Regions from separate parts of the Desulfovectis peckii genome, predicted to be linked through region 2. Evidence: riboswitches for the same ligand, from Rfam matches in the RefSeq annotation. Region 2 holds a riboswitch; each other region holds the start of a gene.

Region 1 (10,931 bases), 510 kb from region 2:
ATTAAGAACGGCAGCTGTTTTTGAATTAATTAAGCCTACTTTACAACCGATAACAAATGAGTATCCCATGTTTTTCGGCGAACCTACCGAAGTTATGGGTGAGGACAAAGAGCTCACGGTATCTATAAAAAAAGTCAAAAAAATTATCACCATCAGTATTGTCAGTAAATCTACCTTAGATGAAATTTTAGAACATGCCGATGAAAAAACTATCAAAAACGTGCAAAAAAGCTTACCAAGCACTTTTTTTGAGTTTAACAAAGATAAAAAGTACTTTGAGCAGCAAGCTACCATGGTTTACAGCGGGATTTATAAAGACGCTTATCGCAACTTTTTGCAGGCATATGAGGAAAAGGGGTTTTATTACATCATTTTGGGGGATAACGGCAAGGCAATGCCCGGTGTGCAGGTAATTAAACGGGATTTAACTGTGGAATGATAACAAACAAAGGACTGCAGACACAAGCAAGCGCTCGTGCCAAAATAAAATGTAGGGCGTGTCGCTAACTACTAAAATAGTTTTGCTACACGCCCTCATGTTTAATAATAAAAGTTGTGCCCACCAATAGTGGTCATGTACTGCCGGTTGTTCGGAATCCAAAAGTTTTGGGACTTACTGGGATTTAAGAAGTATAGTGCCGAACCAACCGGCCTTTGTCCGTTGGCTGCCGCTTCTGCCGCCCGCATGCTTTCCGCACTGGGGGTGTTGTAGATAGTACCGTCAATTACCGGTGAAAACTGCGTATACCCGTACTGCTTGTCAAATATTACCCCATAAACAGTGTTGGGAAATTGGCTGTGATTAACCCGGTTAAGAATAACATTGCCCACGGCAACCTTACCGATAAAAGGTTCGCCCCCGGCCTCAGCCTCAATAATTCTCGCCAGCCAATAGATATCATCGCGGCTTAAACCGCGGTTTGCCGGCTGATAGCTTGTCCTGCGGGCAGTTTCCACAGCTGTGCTTGTAGTTTGTGCAGCAGCCACTTGCACGGCTTCTGTTTGATTTTCCGTGCTTTGATATTCAATTTTTTCTGTTGCTTCTTTCTTTGGTTGTTCAGTGGTTTCTTTCTCTTGCTGTTTTTCGGTTTTCGCTTCTTTTTCTTCTTTTACGTCTTTTGCCTTTTGTTTTGTTTTTTGTTGTTCTTCAGTTAGTTCGTTAATTACCAGGTTGGGTTGGTTTTTTTCATTTTGGTTATTGGGAATGTTAAGTAATAGAGTAAAAAGACACACTACCAATATGGGAAGACTGACTAATGCTGTAATCTTTACCTTGCGATTCATCTTCTTTCCTTTCTACCCAGTTAGTCCTCTTGATTGGCAATATTATTATAAGACATATTCACTGTTAAGGTAAGCTGTAAATACTGGTTGACCGGCCAATTATTTAGCTAATATAGCATTATTAGCCAATTCGCCCACGGTTTTTTGTTGCAGTTCCCCTTGCAGGTAAATTTTTATTACCTGCGGATCATCCTTTAGCATTTCCAGTTGTTTAACTGCACCGTCAGCACCGATTTGTCCCAACGCCCAGGCGGCATATCCTCGAAGCTCAGGGTTACTGTGCTGCAGGAATTTTTCAATCTTAGGTACTATATCATACAGGCATGAAATCTTCCCTGCCAGCCGACCGATACCCCACAGCATTCCTTTTTGAAACAGTTCTTCATCTAAAGCAGCGTTAATCATGATGGGTGCAAAATCAGCATATAAATCCGGCCGGTTAAATATTATTTCGGCAACAGCCGCCGGTGCCGACCGGCAGTTGGCCCCCGATTCATCACTCATTGACCAGATAAACCGGCGGATAACATTGAGCACCCTTTCCGGATCTTTATCGGCAATAGCAGCACATACAACACCTAAGGCTTCTATGGCCCGCCAGTGCAGAAAATCGTCACTGCTGTATGTAAGCCGCACTATGTGGCGAATGACCTTACTGCTGTTTTCTTCAGCCAGCGCCACCAATGCTCGGTGGTTTCGGACGCTTACCAAGGTTAAAACTTTCTGTTTATTAGGCAAAGATTTGCACCCCCTGCAAATTTTAACATGCGTTTTGGAATAGACGCAGTAAAATCAGTTATCATTTTAAATATTATAAACCATATATCTTAAAACCTGATTAATAAACTAATATCGGCTACGCATATTATTAAACATACAATATTCCGAGGTGTTATGTATGACGCTCAGTCGAGAAGGCCTTGTTCAAAGGATATCAGAAATAGTAAAAAATGCTTTGTCCGACACGATCATTACCCCAACAGAAAATTTCTCATTACATATAGAACGCAAAAACTACTGGATAGATCTTCATTTGGGCAGTATTTATGAAAATTATCTTAACTGTCCGCCGGATGTACGCAATAAGTATTTAGAGGAGGTTATGCAGCCGTTTATTGAAGATTTATCAAGGGGCAGAAGTGTTAATGCCGAAGATATATTGAACAATAAAGAGCGCGTTTACCCTTTGGTGGTAGGAGCCAATGATTTTCACCATAATTTTGTGTCCCTTTCGCTGGCTGAAGAGCTGCAGATGATTTACGTTTATGATCAAGGTTTACGTTTCTTTTTTATTGAAAAACCGCTGTTAACCGATATGCAAATGGATATTGAAGAGTTAGATAAGCTGGCACGTAAAAATTTTTACCGGGATATGGATAAACCGCTTTTAGTGCTGGATAAAAAACGCGGCATATTAGGCTACAAGTACTGGGATTCTTATGATTCAACGCGGTTGCTGTTGCTGCAAAAAAAATTTGCCGGCATTGAAGATTTATTAGGAGAAGATGTGTTAGTGATGATTCCTTCGCGGGATTTATTGATGGTATTTGCTCACCGCGATCAAGCGGTGTATAACCGCATTAAAATGCTGGGGCATTCGCATTTTATTAACAGTACTTATCCGGTAAGCAAGACAATTTATAAACTGGCAGCCGGCAGGCTGATAAAATATGACGGTGCGGAATAAATCCGCACCGTCTTTAAATTATTTACCTGCCATAACTTCTTCCATTGTTTTGCCGGCGTCAGGGAAGAACAGCGGCTCTCCGTATTTGTCTACGCCAAATTCAGCAATTACATTTTGCACTTCTTCTGAAACCATAAAATCTACAAAAGCTTTGGCGCCTTCAGCGTTAACTTTTTCATATTTGTCGGGGTTAACTTGCATTACGTGGTAAATGTTCAACAGTTCCCCGGCACCTTCTACCATAATTTCTAAGTCCGAATCATCTTTGTGAGCCAGGTATGTAGCCCGGTCGGTAAGTGTGTAAGCCGATTTTTGGTTGGCTACTACCAAAGTATCACCCATTCCGCTACCGGTTTCCTGGTACCATTGACCGGCAGGCTCTATTCCGGCTGCTTCCCAAATGGATAATTCTTTCTTATGGGTGCCGGAATCATCACCGCGGGAGACAAATATGCTTTCACTTTCAGCAATGGCTTTGAAAGCTTCCGTTGCTGATGCGGTTCCCTTAATACCGGCCGGATCATCTGCCGGACCAACAATTATAAAGTCGTTATGCATGATCAATTGGTAATTGACTACCGTTTCATTATCTACCAACGGTTTTTCCGCTTCGGGAGCGTGGGTTAAAAGAACATCAGCTTCGCCTTCTTCACCCATAGAAAGGGCTTTACCGGTACCTACTGCCACAATTTTCAGGTTGTAACCGGTTTGTTCTTCAAACATCGGCTCTAAAACATCCAACAAGCCGCTGTCTTGGGTACTGGTGGTGGTTGCTAAAATTACTTCTTCCTTTGCCGGTGTATCTTGTGCTTGCTCCTCTTGTTCGGCAGGCTCTTGAGCTTGACAGCCGAATAAGAACATTACCAACATAATGGCGGTAAACACTGATAACAGTTTTTTCATCATTTCACCCTCCTAAATGAATATGGTTATTATCCCCCAAGAAGCATAAATTTAAAACGACCAAACCCGCTGTACAAGGATTTGGTCATGTTATGCCGAGAAAGACCATCCCTCCTTTCCACACCGGGAGGCACACCGGTTTCCCAGTATGCCCTATCGGCCTGAAAACCTTAGTTACCCTTAGGTTATCAGGCTCGGAGCATTATTATTATCTTTTTTAGCTATTTAGGTTATTCTAGTTAATCTATGAAATTCCTGCCAAAATTTTAAACAATCAGACAATTGGGTATCCAATAACGACAATCGGGAAAACCTACAGCGATAAATGCAGTAGACAGTGACGCCTGCATATAACAGGCATGGAAGTTTAAATGTCATTAAGTAAAAGGGAAGGGCGTGTCGCAACCGTTAAAAGGTAGCTTTCGACACGCCCTTTTTGTGGTGAGCCCATAATGACCTGCGCTACAGCTACTGCACATCTCTACACAGCCTAAGGCAACCTGGCGGCTGCAGAAGACCGTTACAAAACATACAGTAACCTTTGTCTCAACCGGCAAAGGTACCTAAGAAGCCTGGAGAGATCTGGCGACCAAAACAGACCTCCGCGCAGTTCAGCACCAGCACCAAACTGCTCGGCACCTGGGCCGATCTCAGCTCGACCGGTTAACATGCCTTGTGACCGTAAGGCAATCGTTTTAAGACTGCAATACAGCCTGCCGACACATTAAACGATCTTCCCGCCGGCTAATATTGAGCCAAAACAGGACCCAATATCAACCTTTGGCCGACCATACGCAGAGCTTTAATTTAAAACCCTACGACAGTCTTGGCTCAGCCATTATGAACCCGGTAAGTATTATGCCCGCTGCAAAACTTTTTATACGAAATATAAAAAAATGGGGTGAAGCTTGAACTTTTATTCAAGCTTCACCCCTGCTTTGTTACTTCTTACTTGTGCTAAACTGCCAGCTAAAACCGTCAAAATTATTACCCTCTTTGTCTTCAATAATGTCGTCGGCAATTTCCACTTCGTAGTCGCAGTCATATTCTAATTCATCATCTAATTCAATAATCAACTTGTTACCGTCAATTTTTACTTCATCTATATCTAACTCTTCATCGGTAGTTTGATTGTAAACAGTAATACCCTTTAAAACGTCATCCATGTCTTTAACCGCATAGATATTCATGTTAAACTGCACCAACAGTTGGTCTAATTCAACATCGACATCATTTTGGCCGTCTTTCGGGATTAATCTTTTTACTGTCAATTCTTCCTTATCTTCATCCTCTTCAATAATTACCTTTACCGGGTCGTCGTCTTCTTCAATGACAACTTTTTCAAAACCGTCACATGCTCTGTAAAGAAGCAGTACTGCCTCTACCCGTTTGAGCGGGTCTTGAGGACCAAGATACCACTTGCCTCTGTCCTTGTAACCGCCAAGCAGACCGGCATCTACAGCGGTAGCGACATAAACTCGCAAATTTTTTGATACTTTATCCGCATCTTTATACTTAGCAAGAATTTTATCGGCTGCTCTTTCGCTCACTAAATCTAAACCTTTAGCCTTGACAATGGCTACGGTAACATCTTCACGTACCGCTTTGTCCTTAGGGTAAAAGTACAATTTTCCGTTATAGCGAAATCCGGTTAAGTACTCTTTAGCGGTTTCAATGTTGTTGAAAAACATATTGCTTTTTGGTACGTCTACAAAGGTTTGGTTATAGTTGCCTTCCGATTTCAAACCCATCGAAAGTACCAACAGTTTGGCAAATTGCTCTCTGGTTACATGGTTATTGGGTTTAAAGGTACCGTCGCTGTAACCGCCGATAATTCCCAAATTAATCATTTTTTGCACTTCATGGTAGGCCCAATAATCCGGGGTAATATCTTTAAGTTTATGCACTTTCTTTTCTATTTGCTTATGCACTACCCAGCTCGGCGGATCTGCAAATGCCACACTGGATGCCAAAAGGGACATTACCAACGTTAATACTACTATTAAAGTAAACTTTCTGCCCATTAATTTTACCTCCCTAAACATTATTTAGTAACTTCCCTCTCTGCTTTTTCGCTTATCACTTCGCGAACTACTACTTTTATTGTCCAAAGATTTCTGCTTCTTTTTTTCAGTTTTCTGCTGTTTTTCTAAAGTCTTTTTGTGCTTTTCTTCTGTTTTCTGCCATTTTTCTAAAGTTTTCTGCTTCTTTTCTTCAGCTTTCTGCTGTTTTTCCAAAACCTTATGTTGCTTTTCTTCAGCTTTTTGCCATTTTTCCAATGTCTTTTGCTGCTTTTCTTCAGCTATTTGCTGTTTTTTCTTTTCGTCCGGCGATTTATGAGCTTTTATCTGTTTGGACCGCTCAAAGTGGTTAACATTTTGCAAATCCCTTTTCTCAGGTTTAGCAGGGTGATTATCCATGGTAAGCCCATAAGGCAGGTTCTTTTGCCGGTCAAAAGTTTTTGCGGTTAACCCCCGATCACCGACTTTTGCCTGTCCCGGAGGCATATCTCTCAACAATTGCTCGGTACGAAAGTCTTTCTGCCGTTCAAGCTGCCAGATGGCACTTTGGCGCACTTCATCTATTGTTACCTCTAAGCCTTCTTCACGGGCTTTTTTATATAAAAGATACTTACCGGTGGATAAGCCGGCCTTCTGCGCTTCTTCACGGCTTGCGCTGTCAATCTCTTCAATCACCACCCGAACAGGTAGCCGGTTGTTTTCAATCGGCCGGCTGATCATTTGCTTTATTTTTGCTTTATCTATTTCTGCCGCCTGTTTTTGATCAGTAACAGTAAGGGTAGATAACACTACATTATCCTGCTCGGTGCTGATATAACCTTCGCTAATTGCCCGGGCCACCAACTTAGAAATCGCCTCGGACAATTCAACGCCTTGAACATTTACTTCGGCAACCAATTTTTTACCGGCGGTGTCTAAACCTCGGGTTTCAGTGATGATCATGTTCTTATCTATGCCCAACTCAATACTGGGGTTGATGTCTAAAGCCACATAAGCCACTGCCTGTGCAGGCAAAAGGTAAAAGTGGGCCGGGACTAACAGCACCAACATAACTACTGCGGCGGCAAGCATTGTTCGCCCTAAATGGGGCAAGCGCCAAACTTTCCCCTCAATTTCAGTGCCTAATTCCACAGCGGTATTTGGCAGCAGCACTTTGACAAACTGCCCGCTTGGTGTCATTAAAACGCCCCGCCTGCCATTTTTTTCCACCAACATGCCTTTAACCACAGCCATTTTTTAGCCCTCACCCCTTCCCCAGTCAGTTAGTTTAAGATAAGAATACATGTAGATAAATCTCTCTTTATAATAAAAGAGTATGGCCAGGGCAATGATATATCTTCTGCCCCGCTCCAAGGTTTTTCTTTTCACGCCGGTTTGTCGCACCAGTTCTGCCATCGGCAGCCGTTTTTTCTCCAACAGTTGATTAATTAACTGCGGATCTCGGCTTAACTGCCAGGCAACCCGAATTAAGTTTTCCCGCGTGTCGCGGTGTTTCGGGGATGCAGCAACCAGTGCTTGGTAATCTAAGCCAAATTGGTTTAACAAGCGGCCAAACTCTATAACCTCTTCTCGTCTTTCTCGTTCCGCCGTTTGTTGAATATAGTTATCCCAAGAATGTGCTGCCTCTGCCAAGCTTTGATGATACTCGGTTCCGTCAGCAGCTGTAGCTTCCTCTAAAGGAACAGCACCGTCGTGCTTTGATTCTTGACGAAAATAATCTTTTAGCCGGCTTTTAATAACTATGCGCGCATAAGCTAAAAACGGAATTTGTCTATCCGGATGATAGCGGTCTATCGCCTCATCTAATGCAATTAAACCAATAGAAAGTTCATCATCGCGACCCCATTCTAATTTTCGCTGACAAAAGGAACTCACTACATTGAAAACAAACGGTTTACTTGCACTGATCACTTGATTGCGCGCTTCAAGGTCTCCCTCTTTTGCGCATTTTAGCTTTTCTACCAGCACTCTCTCTTGCGAAATCAAGTGTTACACTCCTTAGAGCCCCCAACCCCTTTTTAAAACTCTTTCTCTGCATCTGTATATAGTTTACGGATATTTACTTTACTTTAAGGGGGCGGGCCGGCTGCAATTTATCATTTTTTCAGCCAGATAATTAAAGAACCTCCAAGGTTAAACAAACCCTGGAGGTTCTTTAATTATTATATCTTTTCTGCATTTAATTACAAGAGTTGCCAGCTATTAACCGGCTTGCCAATTGTTTCCATGGGGCTAATGTCAGCGTATTAATCTTCGCCTTTTTGAGTCACTTTTGTAGATTTATAGTATTTATAGGCCAAGTAGGCCATGATGAAAAGTAAACCGATAATCCAGGATTTTGTGCTGACCGCCTCCGCCACTTGGCGCCAATTTTGCCCAAAGAGATAGCCAACGGCAATATTCACCGCGCTCCAAAGCAGAGTAAATATGCTGCTGTAAATTAAAAAATACGGCAGCTTTACTTGACTTATACCGGCAATATAGGGGGTAACATTGCCCAGTGTAGGTATAAACCGGCCAAAAATAATATATGCTGCCGAAAAGTTATTTAACCACTGCCGGGCTTTGGCAAACCGCTCCGGTGTCACCCGCAAAATACGGCCGTACTTTTTAATAAATGGCTCGCCGATATTTTTACCGATATAATAAGCTGCCGTCGTTCCCGTTAAATAGCCGCAATATATCGCCAGCATTACTTCAAACAAGTTAACATCACCGCGGTTAATTAAAAAGCCGAACATAACGATCATCAGTCCACCGGGAAAGGGAAGACCTAGGGCATCAATAAAAATTGCCGCCAATAAACCCACACTTCCCAGTTTGGCTAAATAATCGAAAAGCGTTTGCATTAACTGCTCCATTAAAAAATGCACCTCAGCAGTTATTATGCCCGAAAATGAAAAAACCCACCGTAGCTTGGTGGGTTTTCTTAAATATAAAATGGCAAGGATCGTAATCGCTTCACACAATTATTATCCCCGCCTGTTGTGCTGGATTCATTATACGGTAGACAAATTAATTTTTTGTCAAGTAATTGTTAATTTTATGTTAAAAACTAAGACCTGCTATTAATAGCCCAAGTTTTTATTAAAAATTTTAATTGCAGCTATATCTGCTATTTGCCGGCATATAATGTACTAAACTTATGAAAGGACGTGGTAGTTTGCACAGTGCTGAAGATTTAAATGTGCATCTGTCTAACGTATTAGCTGATTTGCGTCAGGCGATAGATGCCAGCATTGAAATAAAAAACAGCGATCGCAGAAAAGCTAAAGAAGTGGCCGCTGTGTGGGAAAATTTTTTAGGTGATTTTATTGGCTATGTTAAAGAAAAAGGACAGTCAAGCGGGCAGAATTTAATTGCCGACATATCGTTTATAAATATTTGGAGAAAGTAAACCGGGATAACCGGTTTTTTTTTGATCTAAAAGGGAAAAATAACCGCGGAGGTGGGTTTAATGTTACTTGAGGATAAAGTTGCGGTAATTACCGGCGCTGCCTCTGGCTTTGGCAGAGAAAGCTGTCTTTTGTTTGCCCAGGAAGGAGCAAAAATTGTGGCTGCCGATAATAACGACGCCGGACACGAAGTGGCCAAAGAAATTATTGCTGCCGGCGGAGATGCAGTATTTGTGTTAACAGACGTTTCTAAAGAAGATCAGGTAAAAAACTTGATGGATGAAGCAATCAGTGCATATGGAAAAATTGATATTATCTTTAATAATGCCGGCATTTATCTGTATGGAAAAGCAGATGAACTTTCACTGGAAGACTGGAAGAAGGTTATTGACATTAATCTCACCGGTGTTTTTCTCGGCTGTAAGTATGGCATTCCGCACTTAAAAAACAATCAAGGCGGGGTAATTATTAACACCGCATCGGCCGCCGGTTTAATCGGCTTTCCCGATTCGGTATCATATGCGGCATCTAAAGGCGGCGTTGTATCGTTGACCAAAAATATTGCCGTTGATTACGCCAAAGATAATATTCGAGCCAACTGCATCTGCCCCGGCACCGGCAAAACCAGAATGACGGAAGAAGTTTTAAAAACCGAAAAGAATTACCAGGCCTTTCTTGACCCGATACCTTTAAAAAGATTTGCCGAACCGAATGACGTCGCTCAGGCAGCATTGTTTTTAGCCTCAGATATGTCTGCGTATATAACCGGCTGTGCTTTGCCGGTAGACGGCGGGTGGACAACAGCATAATCCCTTAGGCTCGGTTAACCGGTGCCGTTATTCCTGTAGATGGCGGCTATAGGTAAATGTAATAGATATAAATAGCTAAAAAGGGCTGTTGCACAGTGAGTGCATCAGCCCTTTTTTGTGTTGGTAAATTACATATGTAATCTTTTCCTTATCAGATCGGCATGACTGCCGGCACCTGTATTTTGCAAGATAATATTGCTTTTGGCCTGCAGAAAACAACGGTTACATCACCCGGGCGGTGCCGACGTAAATTAAACCTCTTTGGCCGTCTACGGTAATTATTTCATTATCGGGAATGATGGCGGTTGCTCCGTCTACGCCGACAATTACCGGAATGCCTAAATTCAGCCCGACAATTGCCGCATGGGAGGTCAAACCGGCTTCTTCGGTTATTACCGCCGCACATTTTTCCATATAGGGCACGTATTCGCGATCGGTGCCGATAGCAACCATAATGTCTCCGGGTTGAATTTTTTCTCGCGCATCTTTCACGGTACGACATACCACCGCCCGTCCGGTTGCCCCTTTGGCTCCAATACCGCTGCCTCTGGCCAGAATATTACCCACTGTATGCACCTTCATCATGTTAGTAGTTCCGTGTACGCCAACCGGTACACCGGCGGTAATGACCACCAAATCTCCGCCCTTAACTAAGTTTGCTGCCAGGGCCGTTTCCACACTGGCGGAAATCATTTCGTCAGTACTGTGGATGTCGCGTACCAAGAGGGGCTCAACACCCCATACCAGCGCCATTTTGCGCAGCACCTTCGGGCGAGGCGTTACCGCAATGATCGGCGCCTTTGGACGATACTTTGCTATCATACGGGCGGTG
Region 2 (10,931 bases):
CAAGGGCCCTGGCTAAACTGCATCTGCTTTGGTAACCGCCACTGAGTTCTGCCGGCTTCTTTGACAAAACACTTTGCAAATCTAATAGTTTTACTACCTCTCGAAAGCTCTCTTCCGTACCTCTGCCGTTACGCATGCAATAACGGATGTTGTCTTCTACCGTAAGGTGTTTAAATAATGCCGGGTGCTGGGGAACATAACCAATGTTACGTTTTTCCGGTGGCAGCATTGTAACATCGTCATCATCTATCCATATCTTTCCTTCATCTAATGGCACTATTCCGGCTATTATTTTCAGCAAGGTAGATTTGCCGCTTCCGTTAAGGCCGATAAGGGCCTTAATTTCAGAGCCTACTTGCAAAGATACGCCAGCCAATATCTGTTCTTTACCGTAACTCTTTTTAATACCTTCCAGTTTAAGCATGTTTTACCCTCCTAATACTTAAAACTGATAAAATTAACAGCGAGAGTAAAACACAGAAAACGGCTGCAGTTACTGCCATATCCAGTTCCCCTACCTCTACCTTGGTGAAAACATAGGATGCCAGTACCTGGGTAGAACCGGGCAAGTTGCCTCCGAACATAATAACTGCGGCAAATTCACTAATCGCCCGGGAGAATCCTAAAATATATCCGGAAAAAAGTGCTTCGCCCATCATCGGTAAAACTACACGAAAATATGCTTGAGCAGTGTTGTCTCCCAGCGTACGGGCGACATCAATAACCTCTCTGTCCATCCGATCCACACCCGATACCAAAGTGCGCGCGGCCAGGGAGTAAGATACAAAAAACATTGCTAAAATTACCGCAAACAAAGTAAAGGCTGCTCCGGTTTCACCGATAAAACCCAAAGTTTTTCTGCCAAATGCCAGCAACAAGGCTAAGCCTGCTACAGTATGGGGCAGTGCAATGGGTAAATCGTTAAATAGATTTGCAATGCGGTAAATTAACGAATCCCGATGAAACAGGTAATAATAGGCAAAGCCAATGGCAACTACAACAGCAAGGGCTGAAGATAGCGCTGCTGCGATAATGGTGTTCCTTACACTGTTCCAAAAATAGCTGTCTGCCAATGTTTTCTGAATACCCTGCATGTCAAGGTTTATTACCAGGGCTATTACCGGAAATACAATCAGCAGAAAAAATAAGGGCAGAAATACGGCGTTAATTAGCGTCTTGTTCATAAGCCCTCCACCCGTATTTTTCAAAATTGGATACATTTTCTTGGGCAAAATTCATAAAGGCTTCGGCCAATTCAGTTTTCCCGCCTTTAATAACGGCTGCACCGAAAATAATCTTACCGGAGTATTTTTCGTCAATTGTTTCTACCGGCTCTAAATTGTTTCCATTAGCAACACTGCTATATATAATACCGGCGTCTACTTGGTCTTCTTTAACCATAATTGCTACCTGGTTAACTGTGTTGGGATAAGCTTTAATGTTGTCACCTAATCTATTCATCAGGCCTAATTCACGTAAGGCATTGTCAGTATAAACTCCAATTGGCGCCTGCCGATCGGCAACAACCATGCTAACATCTGGCTTAGTTAAATCTTCCATGCATTGTACTTTCTCTTTGCCGCTTGCAGATACTACCAACACTAAATTATCGCTTAAAAATTTACTGCCTTTTTCTAACTTACCTTCTTCCTCCACCATTTCGATGTAGCACCAGTCGGCGGAATAAAACAGGTCACAAGGTTGATTCTGTATAATTTGCGTATATAAGCCGCCGGAAGGGCCATAGTTTACATTTACTTTTGCTCCGCTTGCTTCTTGGAAAGCCGCGATAGTTTCATCCATAGGTTTCTTCATACCGGCTGCCACAAACAGATTTAGCTCCTGGCCTTCAAACTGCCGCAAATCATTACCATTTGATTCTTGACCTTCTTCTGCCGGAAGCTCCGCCGCTTCTTGCGAACTACCACAAGCCACCAATGTACAAACTAATAATAAGGCCATTAATATAGATACAAATTTTTTCATAAACTTAACCCCCCTATTTTCTTTTTAAGAACAGTTATTAAAAGTTAACCTCCTTTCCACTCCAAACACGCCCACCCTAAAAAAAATGTCCGCATAAAATGCGGACATAAGGATCTAAAACCAATAGCTTTAGGTAAAGCTATTGGTTAAATAACTCCTTTCCGCATTGGGAGGCATATTCGTTACCAAATATACCCTATCGGCCTGACCTCCCTAAATACCAGGGCGAGCAGGCTCGGAGTAATATTTTTCAATTGTTTATTCCTAATTCGATTTTAATATATAATTTCCTGCCCTTATTCGTGGCAATTTTACTATTTTATTTACAACTTAATAATGTGTTATATTTACTAATTGTTGCAATGCAATAATACTAATTTAATATAAATGTTGTTTTAATTTGCTAAGGAACAATTAGTTATAAATACCTGCAATGAAGAAACTTAAGAACATTCATTTGGATAGTACAAGGATGTGCAATTATTCAAAGGGCGAAAACAACCTAGTTCCCTGCCATGGGGACGGTGTTTTTGGCAGGTCATAAATAGAGCTACATAATTTACTAACTAATTATAACAATTAGTTTGAAATAAAGGGGCTGCTTTCACGTTAAAGCGGCAACAAAAATGGCAATAAAAAAGAGGCCGGTTTAAAATTTTATGAACTCTTTTTAACACCCTTCATAAAGTATACAAAATCAAATTATGGAGGGATAATGACAACAATAACCGAACCCGTCATGTACATGACCATATCTGCACTACCAGCTGCAACGACGGTCACTGTCATATGTACCCCGGTGTTACGGGACCGGCAATACCGTATCGGAATAGCCATTATCATGAAATAAGGACAACATGTAAAATGTCAGCCAAAAATCTCTGTGAATTGCATCGTACAGCACCTCCCTCAATTTTTTCCAAAAGCTGCCATAGCTTTGACTGCCGAAAGGCGTATTTTCCCGTTGCTCTCTCGGGGTTTTTTGTTTTATTAACAGTACGCAGGCCTTTCAAATTAATAACAAGCGGTTAAAACATTAAAGGCAGCCTGTTTAGGCTGCCTTTTTTAACCTTTAAATCCTTCCGGTACCGCAGTAACTTCATTTAACGGGGTGTACTCTAAGCCTAAGGCTTCGGCAACTGCCTTGTAGGTTACTCTTCCTTCAATTGTATTTACCCCTTTGGCTAAGGCCAGATCCTGTTCTATTGCCGCTTTGTAGCCCATGTTGGCCAGTTTTAAAGCATAGGGTATAGTAACATTGGTCAGGGCAAAAGTAGATGTTCTGGCTACCGCTCCCGGAATGTTGGCCACGCTGTAATGTACGACGTCATATTTAGTAAAAGTAGGATTAGTATGGGTGGTTACTCGGTCAACAGTTTCAACTGAACCTCCCTGGTCAATAGCAACATCTACAATCACAGAGCCCGGTTTCATAGTCTTAACCATTTCTTCGGTAACCAGTTTAGGTGCCCGAGCCCCGGGGATCAACACTGCTCCAATTAATAAGTCGGCTTCTTTAACGGCTTGAGCAATATTATAACTATTCGAGGCTAAAGTTTTGATACGTGAGCCAAAAACATCATCTAAATAGCGCAAGCGATTGATATTAATATCTAAAATGGTAACTTCTGCACCTAAACCTACTGCCATTTTCATAGCATTGGTGCCAACTATACCGCCACCGACAATGGTAACTTTAGCGGGAGGTACACCGGGCACACCGGCTAAAAGAACCCCCGCACCGCCATAATGCTTTTGCAGTAAGAAAGCACCGATTTGTACAGACATTCTGCCGGCCACTTCACTCATCGGCGACAACAGCGGCAGAGACCCGTCGGGCAGCTGAACGGTTTCGTAAGCAATGCCAACAACCCGCTTTTTCAGCAATGCCTGGGTTAATTCCGGTTCAGGGGCAAGGTGTAGATATGTAAACAGCACCTGACCTTCTTTAAATAAATCATATTCCTCTTTCAGCGGTTCTTTTACCTTCATAATCATATCGGCTGCTTCATATACTTCCGCCGCACTGTTTAAAATTTTTGCCCCGGCAGCAGTAAATTCTTCGTTAGAAAATCCACTGCCCACACCGGCATTTGTTTCGATAACCACTTGGTGGCCGGCTTTAACCATTGCATCAACACCGGCCGGAGTAATAGCTACCCGGTTTTCATTGGCCTTTATTTCCTTAGGCACACCAATAATCATTTTTTAAACACTCCTTTTAATTTATTTTTAACATGCAGCTAGCCGTCAAAAGTAGCCGGGTTCATAATTGTACCAACACGTTTTTATTATTAGCCGGCGCAGTATAATTTATTAAATTGATTGGATAATTTTTTTTAGCGCATTAAATTTAGAGACGGTTTTCGGTCCACTAACTACGACCGACTAAAAAAGCTGAAGCACACTCACTTCAGCTCGTGATGCTTCAGCTTTTTTGTTATTAATAAAATATTTTTTATTTTTTTTAAATATTGCTTTCAGGTGCTGCTACATTACTTTTTTGATCTTCTTTATTAAATCCAAATGCATAGTAGCTGCCGACAATCAATGCAAACCATATTGGACCGACAATTAATGCAATTTTGGTAGCTTCGTCAAAGGCCATCATTACAAGCACCAAACCCATAAAGCCTAATGCTAAATAGTTAGATAGCGGATACAATGGCATTTTGTAAGTTAATTTTGCCGCTTCTTTAGCCGAAAGAGATTGGCGATATTTAAGTTGCGCTACTAATATTATCGACCAAATATATATCGCCCCGATTGTAGCTACACTGGTTACATATACAAAAACCTCAGCCGGCATAACGTAGTTCAGTAACACACCAATTAAAAGCAGCGCCGAAGAAATAATTATGCCCACATACGGCACCGAATTTCTGCTGGTTTTAGCAATGTACTTCGGTGCTTTACCTTGTAAAGCCAGGTTAAACAGCATCCGTCCGTTACTGAAAATACCGCTGTTGCATGAAGACAGTGCTGCAGTAAGCACAACAAAGTTAATAATACCGGCTGCTGATTTAATACCGATTTTAGAAAAGGTAAGTACAAAGGGGCTGCCTTGAGTGCCTACTTCGTTCCAAGGGAAAATTGACATCATTACTAACAATGCACCAACATAAAATATCAATATCCGCACCGGAACTTTATTAATTGCTGATGGAATTACTTTTTCCGGGTTTTTAGCTTCACCGGCAGTAACACCAATTAATTCTACCCCTAAGTATGCAAAGGCTACCATTACCAATGCCTTTACAGTACCGCCAATTCCGTTCGGGAAGAAACCTTCATGGGACCAAAGGTTAGATATCCCGGTAGGCACACCATTGTTGCCAATACCAAAAATAATTATTCCCAAGCCTAACAAAATCATGGCTATAATGGTTATTACCTTAATCATAGCAAACCAAAACTCAAATTCACCAAAAGCTTTCACGTTAATCAGGTTGACAGTTGTCATAACCACCAAAGTCAGTAATGCCCACATCCACTGCGGCGTATCCGGGAACCAAAATGTCATATAGATACCGGCTGCGGTTATCTCAGCCATACAGGTTACAACCCACATAAACCAATATGTCCAACCGGTTACATAACCCGCCAGCGGGCCTAAGTAATTATACGCATAAGTAGTAAAGGAACCTGATACCGGATTGGATACAGCCATTTCACCTAATGCCCGCATTACCAGAAAAATAGCTATTCCGGCAATTAAATAAGAAAACACTATCGACGGTCCGGCAGTTTGAATTGCTTTTGCCGAACCTAAAAACAAACCTACACCGATTGCACCGCCAATGGCAATTAATTGAATATGTCGTTCTTCCAACCCTCGCCGCAAACTTTCATTGTTGCTTGCCATATTGTACCTCCCCAGTTAGTTAGAAAATTGTTTCATCTTAGAAAAATTGTTTTCATGTTTTGTTTAACAATTTTTCTATAATTTAGACAAATTAATTATAATATAAAAATTAGAAATTTGTAATTTTCATTACATTTGACAAGCCCCCAAAATTAACTCTGAGACAAAATAATTTCATTATATGCGTTAAATAATTAAGTTTTTTTATGAATTTTCTTCAAATTGCTTTGATTTTCCATGTATTGCCTTAAATTTTAGCCTTATTCGGTAAAATAGCCCTTTTTTGGAGTAATTTAAAAATAAGCTACACAATTTCCTAGTTAAAATTTAAATAACCGGATTTTAGACATATACCGGTATAAAAAAATAACAACCCGAGTTCGGCATGGGAACTCCAGGTTGTTATTAACTACTTCAGCATTTCGACTATTTTTGGTTTTTGTTGCAGTCCTTTTAACCGGGTTACTTCTTCACCGTTGTTGAAAACAATCATGGTGGGGTAACCGGATACCTTATATTTTTCTACCGCTTTTTTGTTTTCGTCAAAGTCTAAAGTCAGTATTTCTACCCCTTCAACCTCTTTGGCTACGTCTTTCAGTACAAAGCTAAGCATTTTACACGGTCCGCAGCTTTTGGAATAGAATTCTACCAATACTTTACCTTCTTTAATGGCTTCATCTAATTCCTTTTGGCTAATTTCTCTGATGGTGGCCGGCATGTTGATCTCTCCCCTCATTATTTTAAAAAATTTCCACGTATTTGGCCACAGATTGGGCGGCAATGGCCCCGTCACTGCAAGCGGTTATCACTTGCCTTAAGTGTTTGTCGATGATATCTCCGGCGGCGTAAATGCCCGGTACTTTGGTCGCCATATATTTATCGGTTTCAATATAGCCCTGTTCGTTAACAATGCCTAAATTTTTAAAGGGCTCGGAAGTCGGTTTTAAGCCAATGTATTCAAAAGCACCGTCGGCCTCTAAAACAAGTTCTTCGCCGGTTTTGGTGGATTTTACTCTTAAACCTTCAAATTTATCATCACCTAAAAACTCAATGTTTTCGTAGTACTCGTATATTTTTACGTTGGGCAGTGCTCTTAATTTTTCACAGGCAGACGGATCAGCTGTCAGGTTAAACAGTGTGACCACAATTACTTCTTTGGCCAAACCGGCTAAGTAAATGGCTTCTTCTACCGCCGAGTTGCCGCCGCCAATGACAATTACCTTTTTGTCCCGATACTGGGCCCCGTCACATATCGCACACCAGCTAATGCTGGTGCCGGCAAAGTCCGCTTCTTTCGGGATGCCCAACATTCTGGGCTTGGTACCGGTAGCAATAATTACTGCCTTTGCCTCAAAGGTATGACCTTCTTCGCAAATGATCTTCTTTATATCCCCTTCACATTGAATCTCGGTTACGGTGCCGTAATCAAAGGTCACGCCCAGTTCCTGCGTATGTTCATACATTTTGATCGCCAGCTCGGCGCCGTTAACGGTGCCCATGCCGGTGTAGTTTTGTATTTCAAAGGTGTTTACTATTTGCCCGCCGGGAGCCAGTTTATCTAGCAGCAACACGTTAAGGTTGGCTCTGGCAGCATAAATAGATGCCGTCATACCCGCCGGGCCCGCGCCAATAATTGCCACATCGTATGCCATTTTAATCCCCCCAAGTAAATATCAGCAAAAGTCAACTTGCCCACACTTAAAATATATCACTGTGTTAAATGCAGCTGTTATAACCTATACTACCGTAATAAAAATCTAGTTAAAAAGAACACATAAATTTTATGTTTATTCAAAAAGGATGCAGTGGTCCCACTGCACCCTTTTTTAGTTAAATGGTTAATTAAAATTTAACGGTTACCCCGGTATCGTATTTATAGTCATCAATAATTACCGATACTTTGTATTCGCCGGGGATGTCTTCTTTGCTGATCGGGAATTCTACCGACCGTTCGTCGTTATCTAAGAAGGTGCCTACGCACATGGCCAAGAACGGGCGCTTGGTGGTGGGTACAAAGTAGGCGTGAGTGGTGTCCCCTTCCAGTAAAACCATGACTAATTGGCCTTTTTCAAATTTTCCTTTAAACACCAAGCGGTCTGTTTCTAAGCCCAGTTTTACTTCGTATTTGTCGGGCACTTCGCCGCCATTTTCTAATTCCGGAATGGTGGTGAATTCTTCGGTTACGCCTAGGCTGCCCAAAAGTTCACCTTTGCCAAATGTCAATACATCTTCTTTGCAGTACAGTTTTAATTTTTCCGCCCGGTAGTAGTTTGCCGGCAGTTCCATTTCGTACACTACTTCGTCATCTTTCAGCTCAACTGTTACCGAACGCAACTCTAATTTTTTCTCGTCTTCGCCGCGGTATTGTACCGGTGGTATGTTGCAAGGTTCGCCCTCAAATGTGCCGATACCGCCGGAGTGCACCAGGTAGTGGCCTTCATCGTAGTATTCTACGTTGCAAATATAGGTAGAGAAGAATTCCGCCCCCCTCTCCTTGCCGTACTGCCACACTTGTTCAATTTCCATTTTGTCGGTATCAATTCTGTATCTTACGCCGCGTGAGAAATTATCTTTGGCCGGTACGTATTTTTCTTTAACTTTTGCCCGCCAGTGGCCGTTGTCAAAGGCCATAATGTCGCCGTCGGGCAGAACGACACAGGCATGCTGTTCATACTGCCAGTCAAAGTCGCCGTCGCCCACCAGTTTAAAGAAGTACTTGTCTACCATTTCCTGCGGCCAGCCTTCCGGGTCACCGATAATCCAGTTTAGTTTTCCGGTATCGTAGTCAATATTGATGATGGCATCTTGGTGACGGCCGGATAACGTCAAGGTGTGAGTTTTTTCATCGTACCACACAGCGTTGTTGTGGAACCAGTCATGTTCGTCCTGGCTGCCGGAACCGCCCACATCTGTCGGCAGTATTTTTTGGTAATCCCAAGTTTTGAGAATTTCACCGGTTTTGCGATCCACCAAAACCAGCATGTCTTCTACAGTACCGCGCTTCGGATCTTGAGTGCAGATTAGCAGATTGCCGTCCGGCATTTCAAATTGGTCGTGGTGGTAGCCGCCGGGTATGCGGTATTCTTTGTAGATTTTGCCAATCATGCCCATTTCGTAAATACCGGTTGTATGATACGGCGGCATCAGCAGGCGGTGAGTGCCGATTAACAGCCGACCGTTTCTCACTCTTTTAATATCAAAGGCAAAGTTCAGTGTGCCATACCAGCGAACGTCGCCTCGGTAGTCATAACCGGCTGTCATGGCCTTTGAGGTGGGGCTGAGGAACATAATGTTGTCTTGGAAATACTCCGGTGTAGTGGTGATCTTGGTAACGGGTTTTACGTCCTCCGGTGCCGGTTCGGTTTGAATGGTTATCACCTTGCTTTTACCGTTGGCCAATTTTAACTCTACTTGGTTGGCATAATCGGCATAGAGGCCGTAAACCGGAATAACGTGTTCAGTGGCTTCCGGAAAGTCAAAGCTGATGTCTCCGGCTTTTTCTTTGCCTTTCACGGTAATGCTTACGCTCGTCGGTTCCGCGGTTTTAAACATTACCAAGGCAGTGAGCGGAGCAATTAAGTAGGGGTTTAATTTCACATATGGGTTTTCGAAGCTATACTCCCCTTGTTGGTACTCGGCCAAAAACGCTTGTTCTGCCTCATACTGTTGATCGATAATGTGCTTAAACTCCTTAAACAGTACTGACATATCTACTTCCTCCTTTATGATTTATAATTTTGGGCATTTATTTTAGTAACCGCGTCAAGGCTAAAATATCAACCTTGACAGCGGCAGACCTACAAATAGGAAGATGGTAAAGGTAGTGAGAATAATTGTAAGCCCGTATTTGATGATGTCGGCAGGTTCTACCCACACAAACGACCACATGTAAATCAGGCCTAGAAAAACGCCTAGCACCTGCATACCCAGCTGGGTAATGCCGCCAAAGGGGTGCAGCATGCCAAAACCGAACATTAGGGCAATGCCAACCAGGCAGTGAAAGTAGTACAGTATGTTTTTTGACGGGATGCTTGCAGGGACATTTGCGCTAATGGTTTTATTCACTTAAAACTACCTCCTTTTACAATCAACCGGCTTGTTAAATGCTGTTTGTCATGATTTTGCCGGTACTTGAGGGTTTAAAACTATGTACTAGTTCCTTCATGCACATAATAGCAAAGTTGAATTTCGCAAACTAATAACCTATGCTACCGTTCTTGAATTTTTTTAATTTTAGATTAAGAAACAAAAAAGGGGCTGTTGCCCAAGGGTTAAAGGTTTATTAAGCAACAGCCCCTAATTATCTAGCACTCTAGTATTCAATTATTTCTTCAGCATTAGCATAGGCGGTTAAACGTTTTTCATCGAGGATGATTATGTTTTGTCCTTCTTTGGTAATAACCCCCTGCTCTTTTAACACTCTGATAATTTTGGCAACGGTAACTTTATGTATGCCTAAAAAGCGGGCCAGTACCGCATTTTTACTGTATTCTTTGCTGACAACCAATTTGCCGCCGGTTAGGCGGGCATTGTTTAGCAGCTGTGCGCACAAGCGGTTGGCCACTTTTCCCTCCTGTCGGGCCAGAAAAGACTTAGCCAGTTCGCGCAGCTCTTTCATCGCCATGGTTAACAATTCTTTTAAAGTTTCCGGATTGTTATTTACATATTGCAGAAATATTTGGGTAGGAATCCGATAACACTTACAATCACTTTTGGCGATAAAGTTACTCATACTGACACCGTCTGTGTATAACACCAATACCCCAACCAAAGACTGAATAAAGTTGGGGGATGATTTTTTAACTGAAAAAATAAGCTCGACCCCTTTTTCGCTAAGGGTTGTCCGATAACAGCTGCCGGTTTGCAAATAATATAGGTATTTAATTTCTTCCCCCTGGCGGATGAGGTAATCACCTTTTTTAAAATTACATTGCACAACACCGGGTTGTTTAAGTAACTCCTGCATGGCGTCTCTCCTTAAATACCAAAATTATCGCTTAACAAATATACTATATCGAAAGCCATTGCAAAAGTCAGCTATGAAAATTAAACAAAAAAACTGCTGCATTTGTTACTTTAG
Region 3 (10,931 bases), 610 kb from region 2:
TTTCTTCAGATGTACCGGATGAGAAAACCGGTATCGACATTGTCAAGCGGGCTTTAGAAGAGCCACTGCGTCAAATTGCTAATAACGCAGGTGCTGAAGGTTCAGTAATTGTAGAAAAAGTTCGCAACAGCGAAGTTGGCGTAGGTTACGATGCGCTAACCGGAAATTATGTCAACATGATTGAAGCCGGTATTGTTGACCCGGCTAAAGTAACTCGTTCTGCACTACAAAATGCTGCCAGCATTGCAGCGATGATTCTTACTACTGAAACTTTGGTTGCTGATAAGCCTGAGCCGGAAAAGAATGATCCAATGTCCGGTGCCAATGGCATGCCTCCGATGTAATAGATTGCAAAAACTCCTTGCGCTTAAGCGCAAGGAGTTTTGTTTTTTAGATAATTTTAATGGTAGAATGGTAAAATAAAGTTAATTAAAAATAAACGGGGGTAGTACTATTGAATATAAAAAATAACTTATTGGAACTTATTGGCAATACGCCGTTGGTGCGTTTAAATAAAATTACCGAGCCAAACACCGCCGAAGTGGTAGCTAAAGTGGAATATTTTAACCCCGGCGGCAGTGTTAAGGATAGGATTGCCATAAATTTAATTAATGAGGCGGAAAAACAAGGTTTAATAGATAAAGATACCGTAATCATTGAACCGACAAGCGGAAATACCGGCATTGGATTGGCGATGGTTTGTGTAATCAAAGGTTACCGCCTGATATTAACCATGCCGGAAACAATGAGTGTTGAAAGGCGTAAATTACTTAAAGCCTATGGTGCGGAAATTGTACTCACTCCCGGAGCACAGGGTATGAGCGGGGCGGTTGCCAAAGCGGAAGAGTTAGCGGCAAAGTACCCTAAAAGCTTTATTCCCCAGCAGTTTGCCAATCCGGCCAATCCGGCCGCCCATGTAGCTACTACTGCCGAAGAAATTTGGCAGGATACCGATGGAAAAATTGATATTTTTGTTGCCGGCGTAGGTACCGGCGGCACAATTACCGGTGTGGCGAAAGTACTGAAACAAAGAAAGCCGACAGTACAAGTTGTGGCCGTTGAGCCTGCAGAGTCTGCGGTTTTGTCCGGTAACGCTCCCGGAGCACATAAAATCCAAGGTATTGGTGCCGGCTTTGTACCCTATGTTTTTGACTTGGAATTAGTCGACGAAATATTTCAAGTTCCAAGTAATCAAGCAATAGAAACAGCCCGCATGCTGGCTAACAAGGAAGGCTTGCTGGTGGGCATCTCTTCCGGGGCGGCGGCATTTGCAGCTTTAGAAGTAGCAAAGCGCACGGAAAACAAAGGCAAATTGGTAGTGGTACTGCTGCCCGATACGGGTGAACGTTACCTTTCTACCGAATTGTTTCAACTGTAGTTAGCCGAATTTCCTTTCAGTTGGTAAGGTGCAGACAGATGGCCGGTCACTTCTTTAGTTTAACCCGGAAAGGAAAACCACAAAAAGGTGTAGAATAGTTTTAACTAACTGGATGATTAAAAGACGAGGACGGCGAGATGCAAGATACTAAACCGATTGTAAACCCTTTTTTAGCGATTTTTTTAGGAGTATTGGCAGCTTCATTTTCTTCGATATTTACTAAGTTTGCCGACGCTCCACCGTTAATTATTGCCTTTTATCGTTTAGCTTTTACCGTATTGTTACTGCTGCCGGCGGCATATCTTACCGGCAGGCAGGAAATAAGGCAGATGAAAGCCAAAGACTTCCTGCTGGCGGCATTGTCCGGGGTGTTTTTGGCGTTGCACTTTGCAGTATGGATTACTTCCCTTAACTACACTACGGTGGCCAGTTCCACCGTACTGGTTTCCATGCATCCGCTGTTTGTTATTATTGGGGCTTTAATTCTCTTTCAAGAAAAAATCGGCAAAAAAGGTGTGCTTGGTGCCGGCATGGCAATTGCCGGCAGCATAATAATTGGCATTAATGATTTTCAATTGGGCGGAAAAGCCCTGTGGGGTGACTTGCTGGCTTTTGCCGGCGCAATTTTTGAAGCCGGTTATGTTTTAATCGGCCGCCGCTTGCGCGCCCGCTTATCATTATTTTCATATGTAACGTTAGTGTATGGTGCTTCTGCGTTCACACTTTTGGCCTTAAGCTTGGCCTTAAGTCAACCGCTTTATCCTTACGAGCCCATTACCTGGGTTTGGTTTTTAGCTCTGGCTGTTGTGCCGACAATATTTGGCCACACCGTTTTCAACTGGGCACTGCGTTATGTACAGGCGGCGGTGGTTTCAGTAAGCATTCTCGGTGAACCGATTGGGGCCACTGTTTTAGCCTACATTTTCTTTGCCGAAGTACCGACAATGCTCCAGTTGCTGGGCGGTGCGGTAATTATTTTGGGTTTGTATATCTTTACCGTTTCAGAGGCCCAAGACGAAGCAACAAATTCCCAAAAGGTTAGGTGATCGCTGTTTAATGACTGGATGTATCTTTGACATCATGAAATACTCTGTACACGACGGGCCGGGAATACGTACTACCGTTTTCTTAAAAGGGTGTCCGTTAAATTGCTGGTGGTGTCACAATCCCGAGGGACAAGCGCTAAAACCGGAAATAATGCTTTGGCCGAACCGTTGCATTGGCTGCGGCGAATGTCAAAAAGCCTGTCAATTCCAAGCAATGGCCCATCCGGAAAACTGTACCCAATGTGGGAAATGTGCAGAAGTTTGTCCAGCTGAGGCCAGAGTGCTGGTTGGCAGAACAATGTCAATAGAAGAAACACTGCACGAGATTGAAAAAGATATGGTTTTTTACCGGCAATCCGGCGGCGGGGTTACTTTTTCCGGCGGTGAACCGCTGATGCAGCCTGATTTTTTAGAGGCCATGCTAAAAGTCTGCCGACAGAGGGAAATTCACACGGCATTGGAAACTACCGGCTATGCGCGGCCGGAGACATTGCTGCGCCTTAGCTCTCTGGTAGATTTGTTTCTTTATGATTTAAAACTGATGGATGATGCCGCTCATAGAAAATATACCGGTGTGTCTAACCGGATGATTATAGAGAACTTAAAAATGCTGGCTGAAAACCAGGCGCGTATTATTGCCCGCGTGCCGATTATTCCGGGCATAAACGATGATCAAAAAAATATCAATGATATCGGCGAACTGTTAACTTCACTCAAACTAAATGAAGTTCACCTTTTGCCCTACCATCGGGCGGGAACCGACAAATATCGACGGTTAAACAGAACATACCTACTTCCGGACCTTAAAGAGCCAACGGCAGCATATATGGCTGTTTTAGCTAATCAATTACAGAAGTTTGGTTTAACAACAAAGATTGGAGGCTAAAGCGTATGAATGAAAGAGTGGCGGAATTAAGAAGACGCAGTTTGGAAACAAAACCGTATATTTCCGGCGAACGGGCAAAGCTGATCACTGAATTTTACCGTAACTGCGGTTATGAATCAGCACCCATCAAACGAGCGCTGGCCTTTAAATATCTGATGGAAAACAAAGCCATTTGTATTAATGAGGGTGAATTAATTGTCGGTGAGCGGGGACCGGCTCCCAAAGCGGTACCTACTTATCCCGAGCTGTGCTGTCACAGTTTAAAAGATTTGGATGTTTTAAACAACCGAGAGAAAATCAGTTATACCGTGGATAAAGAAGTATACGAACTTTACGAAAAAGAAATAATTCCCTATTGGCGCGGCAAATCCATGCGGGATATTATTTTTAAGGAACTGCCGCCGGAATGGCATGCAGCTTATGAAAGCGGTATTTTTACCGAATTTATGGAACAAAGGGCGCCCGGCCACACTGTGCTGGACGATAAGATTTACCGCAAAGGATTTTTAGACTTTAAAAAAGACATTCAAGCCGCTTTGGATAACCTGGATTATTTGAATGATCCGGAAGCTTATTACAAAGAGCAACAACTTAAAGCAATGCAAATTTGTGCCGATGCCATTATTACTTTTGCTAAGCGGCATGCTGAATTGGCTCGGCAGTTGGCAGCCAGGGAAACTGATTTAAACCGTAAAAAAGAGTTGGAGCAAATTGCCGAAATATGTGATCACGTACCGGCTAATCCCCCCCGCAATTTTTGGGAAGCACTGCAGGCCTACTGGTTTGTGCATATTGGCGTAATTACCGAGCTTAACACTTGGGATTCCTTCAATCCCGGACGCTTAGATCAGCATCTTTATCCGTTTTATAAACAAGGGCTGGCCGATGGTACACTGACTGAAGAGAAAGCTAAAGAACTGTTGCAGTGTTTTTGGATCAAATTTAACAACCAGCCTGCTCCGCCCAAAGTAGGGGTAACAGCTGAAGAAAGCGGCACGTACACCGATTTTGCCAATATCAACACCGGCGGACTGAAAGCAGACGGTTCAGACGGGGTTAACGATGTTACTTACTTGATTTTGGATGTCATTGATGAAATGCGCTTGCTGCAGCCCAGCTCCAACATTCAACTGAGCAAAAAGAATCCCGATAAATTTTTAAAACGGGCGCTGCGCATTATCAGAAAAGGTTGGGGGCAGCCGTCAATATTTAATGCCGATGCGGTAGTGCAAGAACTGTTGCGTCAGGGAAAATCCATTATTGACGCACGCAACGGCGGCACCAGCGGCTGTGTGGAAACAGGTGCTTTTGGCAAGGAAAGCTACATTTTAACCGGCTACCTTAACTTGGTTAAAATTTTAGAAATTACGTTAAATAACGGCATTGATCCCCGTACCGGTAAAAAAATCGGCTTAGAAACCGGTATTCCTGAGAGCTTTAACAGTTTTGAAGAACTGTTTTCCGCCTTTGAAAAGCAGCTGCAGCACTTTGTTGATATCAAGATAAAAGGAAACAACATTATTGAACGGCTTTATGCCGATATTATGCCTGCTCCCTTTTTATCCATAGTAATTGATGACTGCATTGCTAAAGGTAAAGATTACAACGCCGGCGGTGCCCGTTATGACACTACTTACATTCAAGGTGTGGGATTGGGCAGTTTAACCGACAGCTTAACTGCTATAAAATACCATGTTTATGATCAAAAAAATATAACCATGGCGGAGCTGTTATCAGCTCTGAGCAACAATTTTGCCGATAATGAAAAACTGCGCTTAACTCTGGTAAATAAAACACCTAAATACGGCAATGACGATGACTATGCCGATGACGTGTTACGCATGGCCTTTGAAGCTTTTTATAACGCAGTAAACGGGCGCAAAAATACCAAAGGCGGTGTTTATCGCATTAACCTTTTGCCCACTACCTGCCACGTTTACTTTGGCTCCGTACTGGGGGCAACCCCGGATGGGCGCAGGGCATGGCAGCCCCTTTCTGAAGGGATTTCTCCGGTACAAGGCGCAGATCGGCGGGGGCCAACCGCCGTGTTGAAATCCGCTTCTAAAATTGATCACTTACGTACCGGCGGCACTTTGTTAAACCAGAAATTTACGCCGCAGTTACTGCAGAGCGACGAAGGTATTGATAATCTTGCCCATTTGGTGCGCGCATACTTTAACCTGGACGGCCACCATATTCAATTTAATGTGGTTAGTGCGGAAACACTGCGGGATGCGCAAGCCAATCCGGAAAAATACCGGGATTTAATTGTGCGGGTAGCAGGCTACAGCGACTATTTCTGCGACTTAAGCAAAGCACTGCAGGATGAAATTATCGCCCGTACGGAACATACAACCTTTTAAACAATCGTTTTATGGGGCGGTTACCGCACCGCCCACTAACTTTCTTACAGAGGGATTACTGCCATGAAATATCAGCTAATTAAACTGACATCCGGTTGGATCGGCGTTGCTTGGTCGGATATTGGGCTGTCTGCTTTGACATTACCTTTTGCTCAGCCTGCTCAAGCAATGGTGACACTGATAGATTACCTGCAGCTAAATCCTGAAGACCTTTCAGAAAGTGATAACGTTAACAGCTTAATTAATGAGCTGACAGTCCAGCTGAACCGCTACTTTGCCGGTGACAAGTGCCATTTTAACTTTCCCGTTGATCTTACCTGGGCGACACCTTTTCAGCGGCAGGTACTGCAAGCTATTCAAAAAATTCCTTATGGTCAAACCCGTTCGTATAAACAAGTAGCGGAGATGATCGGCCGTCCTAATGCCAGTCGGGCAGTAGGTAATACGTTAGCCAGAAACCGTGTATTACTGGTGCTTCCTTGTCATCGGGTAATTAAACAAGACGGCAGTTTAGGCGGTTTTGGCGCTAGCCCGGCTTGGAAAGAAAAACTGCTTAAAATAGAAGGAGTAACAATAAAAAGATGATTATCGGATGCGACTTAGACGGCACAATTTGTGACAACTTACCTTTATTAGTTGATTGTTTAAACAAATATACCGGTAAAAACATAACCCTTGAGGATATCAGGCAGTATGATGTCACCAAGACCTTTCCAATTACCCGCAAACAATTTATCAGTTTAATGAGTGAGGCAGAGGCGGAAATTATCACCAAAGCGCCGTTAATTAAAGAAGCCGATAAATATTTGCAGCAGTTGGCCGGTGAGCATCAAATTCACATTATTACTGCCCGCAATCCGCGGCTTAAAGAGCTTACCGCTGCTTGGCTGAAAAAATATCAACTGCCCTATCATGGCTTGCACTTGTTAAACAGCCATGATAAAGTGGCGATCTGTCAAAAACTGGCTGTAGATGTTATCATTGAGGATAACTACCATAATGCCCTGCAGCTGTCAGCAGCCGGATTTAAGGTAATTTTGTTTAATGCTCCACACAATAAACATTCGCCGTGGGTTGGTCCGCGCTGTAGCAGCTGGCGGGAAGTATATCAAACCATTACCTGTGGCTTTCAAAGTATAAACACGCTATCCCTTGACATATAAAACATTAAAGTTTAAAATATAATCTGCTGATAACTGCCGAAGTAGCTCAGCGGTAGAGCAACGCACTCGTAATGCGTAGGTCGAGGGTTCAAATCCCTTCTTCGGCTCCAAGTATATCAAGGGTTCCGGCGTTTTGCCGGAACCCATTTTTTTAGCTGTGACAATCCCGTGACAATCTGGCTTTTTAGGCGTTTTACCCCGCAAACCTTTTGTTGCAATATCGGCCGCTTTTGAAGGTGTAACCAAACACTCAAGGCCATTTTTTAGTTATACTGCACTTGCGTTTTTTTGAAATGTCTTGCATTTTAAAGAAAAAAGGATTATTAAAGCTAACTGTAGAATACTATATTTCGTGACCCGCCAAGCTTGAAACCGCCAATATTGGATTTTGGTTTCAGCTTTTCTGTTATTTTCAGAAGTATAATCAAAAACTTCTCTCCGAGCCAAATTACCTAAGGCTTATGCTATGGTTTTTGGCCGATAGGGTTAACTGGGAAACCGGTTAGCCTTCCGTGTTTGAAAAGGAGAGCATTTGCCTTCCCAATGGGATAGGGGTTGGTTAGTGCTGTCCTTTTCAAGGGGGTACTGACCAACCCCTTTTTCTTGAGAAAGGCAGGTGACGTTGTTTATATCAGGAAACTTTTTGATCTTACGTGCAGGTTTTGGAGACTGAATTGATTTAAAAAACACTTAAAAGAGTACCGGCGATTTTTCTGAACGGAGATATAGGAATTTTGATCAGTATCAACAAAATCTTTTAGCTTAATCTGCTAATTTAAAATTTAGTTATTCGAGGTGACAGTAAAATGATGATAGAGTTTAAAAACGAACCCTTTCAAAATTTTAATGATCCGTCAGTTGCAGATGAATTTAAGTCAGCATTGAAATTAGTAGAGTCTAAACTAGGACAATATTATCCGATTGTCATTAACGGCAAAGAAATTGAAACAGAAGAAAAAATTACATCCATTAACCCGTCCCGGAAGGATCAGGTTGTTGGTTACGTTGGCAAAGCAACGGTTGAGTTGGCGGAACAAGCCATAAACAGTGCTGAAAATGCCTTTGGCATGTGGTCGAAGGTTAGTCCTGAAGTGAGAGCAGGTATGCTGTTTAAGGCTGCTGCCATCATGCGGCGGAGAAAAAATGAACTTTCCGCTTGGCTGGTTTATGAATCAGGCAAAAACTGGGCGGAGGCTGATGCAGATACAGCCGAAGCGATTGACTTTTTAGAGTTTTACGGCCGGCAGATGTTGCGTTTGGCAGAACCCCAACCGTTGGTGGCAATTCCGGGGGAACAAAATGAACTGGTATACATTCCCTTAGGCGTAGGTGCGATTATTCCGCCTTGGAACTTCCCGTTGGCGATTATGGCCGGGATGACGGCGTCAGCTGTTGTGGCCGGAAACACAGTAGTACTAAAACCCGCCAGCAATACACCGGTAATTGCGGCGATCTTCATGGACATTTTAAAGGAAGCAGGCTTACCTGACGGTGTAGTAAACTATCTGCCGGGAAGCGGCGGGGTCATTGGTGATTACCTGGTAAGTCATCCCAAAGTAAACTTTATTAATTTCACCGGTTCTAAAGAAGTAGGATTAAGAATTAATGAATTGGCCGCTAAAACCGTTAAAGGTCAGTACCATATTAAGCGCGTGATCGCCGAAATGGGCGGTAAAGACACAATAATTGTTGATAGCAGTGCTGATTTAGAAGAAGCGGCTGCCGGCATTGTAACCTCTGCTTTTGGTTTTCAAGGACAGAAATGTTCTGCCTGCTCCCGGGCAGTTGTAGTAGAAGACGTATACGACAAGGTAGTTCAACTGGTAGTTGAAAAGGCAAGTAAATTAACTGTAGGGGAGGCTGCAGAAAATCATCCGGTTGGTCCGGTGATTGATCAAGCTTCTCTGGATAAAATTAAGTCATATATAGAAATTGGTAAGAAGGAAGGCAAGCTTCTGCTAGGTGGAGATACACTGGAAAGCTTGGGCGGTTATTATGTACAGCCGACTATCTTTGCTGACATTCAGCCTGATGCGGTAATAGCACAAGAAGAAATTTTCGGGCCGGTGCTGGCATTTATCAAGGCTAAAGATTTTGATCAGGCTTTAGAAATAGCTAACAACACCGAGTATGGGCTTACCGGTTCGGTATATGTACGGGATCGCGTAAAACTGGAAAAAGCAAAACGTGAATTCCATGTAGGTAACCTTTATTTCAACCGCAAGTGCACCGGTGCTTTGGTGGGCGTACATCCTTTCGGCGGATTTAAAATGTCCGGAACCGATTCCAAAGCCGGTGGCAGAGATTACCTGTTGCTCTTTACACAGGCTAAGGCTATTTCAGAAAAGTTTTAAGTAAATATTAGTATCCGGGGCGCATCGCCAACTACTAAAAAGTAGTGCTGATGCGCCCCGACTATTTATCGAACAGTTACCGGTTGGTTTGCTACCCCGTGATATCTTCTATATCTTTGCCGGCGGCAGGGATAAACAAAGGCTCACCATACTCTTCTACACCGTAATTACCGATTATTCGTTGAGTATGCGGATTCACCATAAACTGAACAAAAGCTTCGGCACACTGTGCATTGATGTCGGCAAACCTTTCCGGGTTTACTTGCATCACATGATAAATATTTAACAACAATGGGTCGCCGGCTACTAAAATTTCTAAATCAAGATTTTGTCTTTGAGCCAGATAAGTGCCCCGATCTGAAAGTGTATAACCCCCCTCTTCCGATGCCCGCTTAAGGGTTTCCGCCATGCCGGCATTGGCCTGCAAATACCAATCACCTTCAGGTTCTATCCCCGCTCTTTCCCAAAGGTTGAGCTCTCTAAGATGGGTACCGGAGTAATCCCCGCGGGATACAAATGTCGCCTCGTGTTGGGCTATTTGCGCCAAGGCGCTGGCGGCACTTTCCATGTTTCTGATGTTTGCCGGATCTTCCGGCGGGCCAACAATAATAAAATCATTATACATTACCAATTGGTAGTTGGTGAAATAACCTCTTTCCACATAACTTCTTTCCAGCTCAGGTGAGTGAGTTAATAGCACATCCACCTCACCCTTTGATCCCATTCCTATAGCCGATCCCGAACCTACTGAGCTAACGGTAACGGAACAACCGGTTTGCCTTTCAAATCGGGGAATTAACACATCCAAAAGCCCGGTATCTACTGTGCTGGTTGTGGTGGCTAGTCGCAGTTCATGTTTCGGGCGGCACGGTACACATATCCGATCGCCGGGATAAATTTCGCAGGGATCCGGAATATGGGGATTTGCCCAAATTAATTCATCCAAGCTAACACCGAAGCGGCGAGCTATGCAATACATGGTATCTCCGGCAGTAACGGTGTATTGACATTGAAACCCTGACGGACATCTAATGGGTCGACGGCAGCCTGATGAAGACATGATGTAGGCACCTCCATGCAGTTAAGGAAATGTTTTCATGTATTATGATATGGCGCAATGCAAAAATGGTGAGAAACTGCACGGAGAGTTATATAAAAAACCAAGGGACTTCTTTTGTTTAAGCAGAGGTCGTTTAGTTTTTTGTGAGCCGATGGAAGATGTTTATCCACGAAAGTTACTTTTAAATATTCCAAAAACGAATATCTGCATTCCAATCCTGATATAGATAGTGTTCTAACAATCACATTAATATTAAGTTAACAAATCAAAATGTTTAAATTTTATATTGTTTATCGATAAACATAACTTTTTAAGATTTTTTGTAATAAAAACACTAAAAACTAACTCAACGGTTACCGGTAACCAGCAACCTTTCAGTTTCTACAAGGAGGTACTGGTTGAAAAATGCAAAGGAAAGCACTAGCTAATAAAATTTTGATACTGGGCGTAGACGGAATGGATCCGAGACTTACTCGCAAATATGTGGACGAGGGCAAAATGCCCAATGTTAAAAAATACATTGAAAGAGGGGCATGCAGAGAGGATTTAGTCATGTTAGGCGCTCATCCTACAGTGACCCCTCCAATGTGGACAACTTTAGCTACAGGATGCTATGCCAATGTACATGGTATTACCGGTTTTTACAGAGCATCTGATCGGGGCTTGGATACGATTGAATAC

What was found. A riboswitch is a leader RNA that binds a small molecule or an ion and turns the genes downstream of it on or off. The one in region 2 is predicted to bind molybdenum cofactor.
Region 1: it holds a riboswitch for molybdenum cofactor, as region 2 does, so the genes downstream of both, ACZ5NG_RS08935 (ABC transporter substrate-binding protein) here and modA (molybdate ABC transporter substrate-binding protein) in region 2, are expected to answer to the same signal.
Region 3: it holds a riboswitch for molybdenum cofactor, as region 2 does, so the genes downstream of both, pruA (L-glutamate gamma-semialdehyde dehydrogenase) here and modA (molybdate ABC transporter substrate-binding protein) in region 2, are expected to answer to the same signal.

What each region holds. Positions count from the first base shown of each region.
Region 1 covers NZ_AP042409.1:1,801,806-1,812,736, forward strand. Annotated here, with positions in the region: gene ACZ5NG_RS08915 (hypothetical protein) at 1-439, shown strand, start outside; gene ACZ5NG_RS08920 (cell wall hydrolase) at 541-1,284, opposite strand; gene ACZ5NG_RS08925 (DVU0298 family protein) at 1,384-2,022, opposite strand; gene ACZ5NG_RS08930 (DUF1444 family protein) at 2,183-2,971, shown strand; gene ACZ5NG_RS08935 (ABC transporter substrate-binding protein) at 2,990-3,874, opposite strand; molybdenum cofactor riboswitch at 3,970-4,086, opposite strand; gene ACZ5NG_RS08940 (S-layer homology domain-containing protein) at 4,816-5,898, opposite strand; gene ACZ5NG_RS08945 (anti-sigma factor domain-containing protein) at 5,923-7,128, opposite strand; gene sigI (RNA polymerase sigma-I factor) at 7,132-7,881, opposite strand; gene ACZ5NG_RS08955 (DedA family protein) at 8,142-8,756, opposite strand; gene ACZ5NG_RS08960 (hypothetical protein) at 9,059-9,292, shown strand; gene ACZ5NG_RS08965 (SDR family NAD(P)-dependent oxidoreductase) at 9,353-10,099, shown strand; gene pyk (pyruvate kinase) at 10,322-10,931, opposite strand, start outside.
Region 2 covers NZ_AP042409.1:1,294,069-1,304,999, forward strand. Annotated here, with positions in the region: gene ACZ5NG_RS06415 (ABC transporter ATP-binding protein) at 1-424, opposite strand, end outside; gene ACZ5NG_RS06420 (ABC transporter permease) at 417-1,184, opposite strand; gene modA (molybdate ABC transporter substrate-binding protein) at 1,165-1,986, opposite strand; molybdenum cofactor riboswitch at 2,125-2,239, opposite strand; gene ACZ5NG_RS06430 (YmaF family protein) at 2,683-3,018, shown strand; gene ald (alanine dehydrogenase) at 3,052-4,191, opposite strand; gene ACZ5NG_RS06440 (amino acid permease) at 4,454-5,851, opposite strand; gene ACZ5NG_RS06445 (thioredoxin family protein) at 6,261-6,569, opposite strand; gene ACZ5NG_RS06450 (NAD(P)/FAD-dependent oxidoreductase) at 6,592-7,503, opposite strand; gene ACZ5NG_RS06455 (aryl-sulfate sulfotransferase) at 7,694-9,559, opposite strand; gene ACZ5NG_RS06460 (hypothetical protein) at 9,620-9,916, opposite strand; gene ACZ5NG_RS06465 (Crp/Fnr family transcriptional regulator) at 10,164-10,817, opposite strand.
Region 3 covers NZ_AP042409.1:1,905,989-1,916,919, reverse strand. Annotated here, with positions in the region: gene groL (chaperonin GroEL) at 1-344, shown strand, start outside; gene cysK (cysteine synthase A) at 455-1,378, shown strand; gene ACZ5NG_RS09465 (DMT family transporter) at 1,516-2,424, shown strand; gene ACZ5NG_RS09460 (glycyl-radical enzyme activating protein) at 2,435-3,310, shown strand; gene hypD (trans-4-hydroxy-L-proline dehydratase) at 3,316-5,673, shown strand; gene ACZ5NG_RS09450 (methylated-DNA--[protein]-cysteine S-methyltransferase) at 5,737-6,258, shown strand; gene ACZ5NG_RS09445 (5' nucleotidase, NT5C type) at 6,255-6,836, shown strand; tRNA gene ACZ5NG_RS09440 (tRNA-Thr) at 6,872-6,946, shown strand; molybdenum cofactor riboswitch at 7,261-7,379, shown strand; gene pruA (L-glutamate gamma-semialdehyde dehydrogenase) at 7,643-9,190, shown strand; gene ACZ5NG_RS09430 (substrate-binding domain-containing protein) at 9,282-10,250, opposite strand; gene ACZ5NG_RS09425 (alkaline phosphatase family protein) at 10,656-10,931, shown strand, end outside.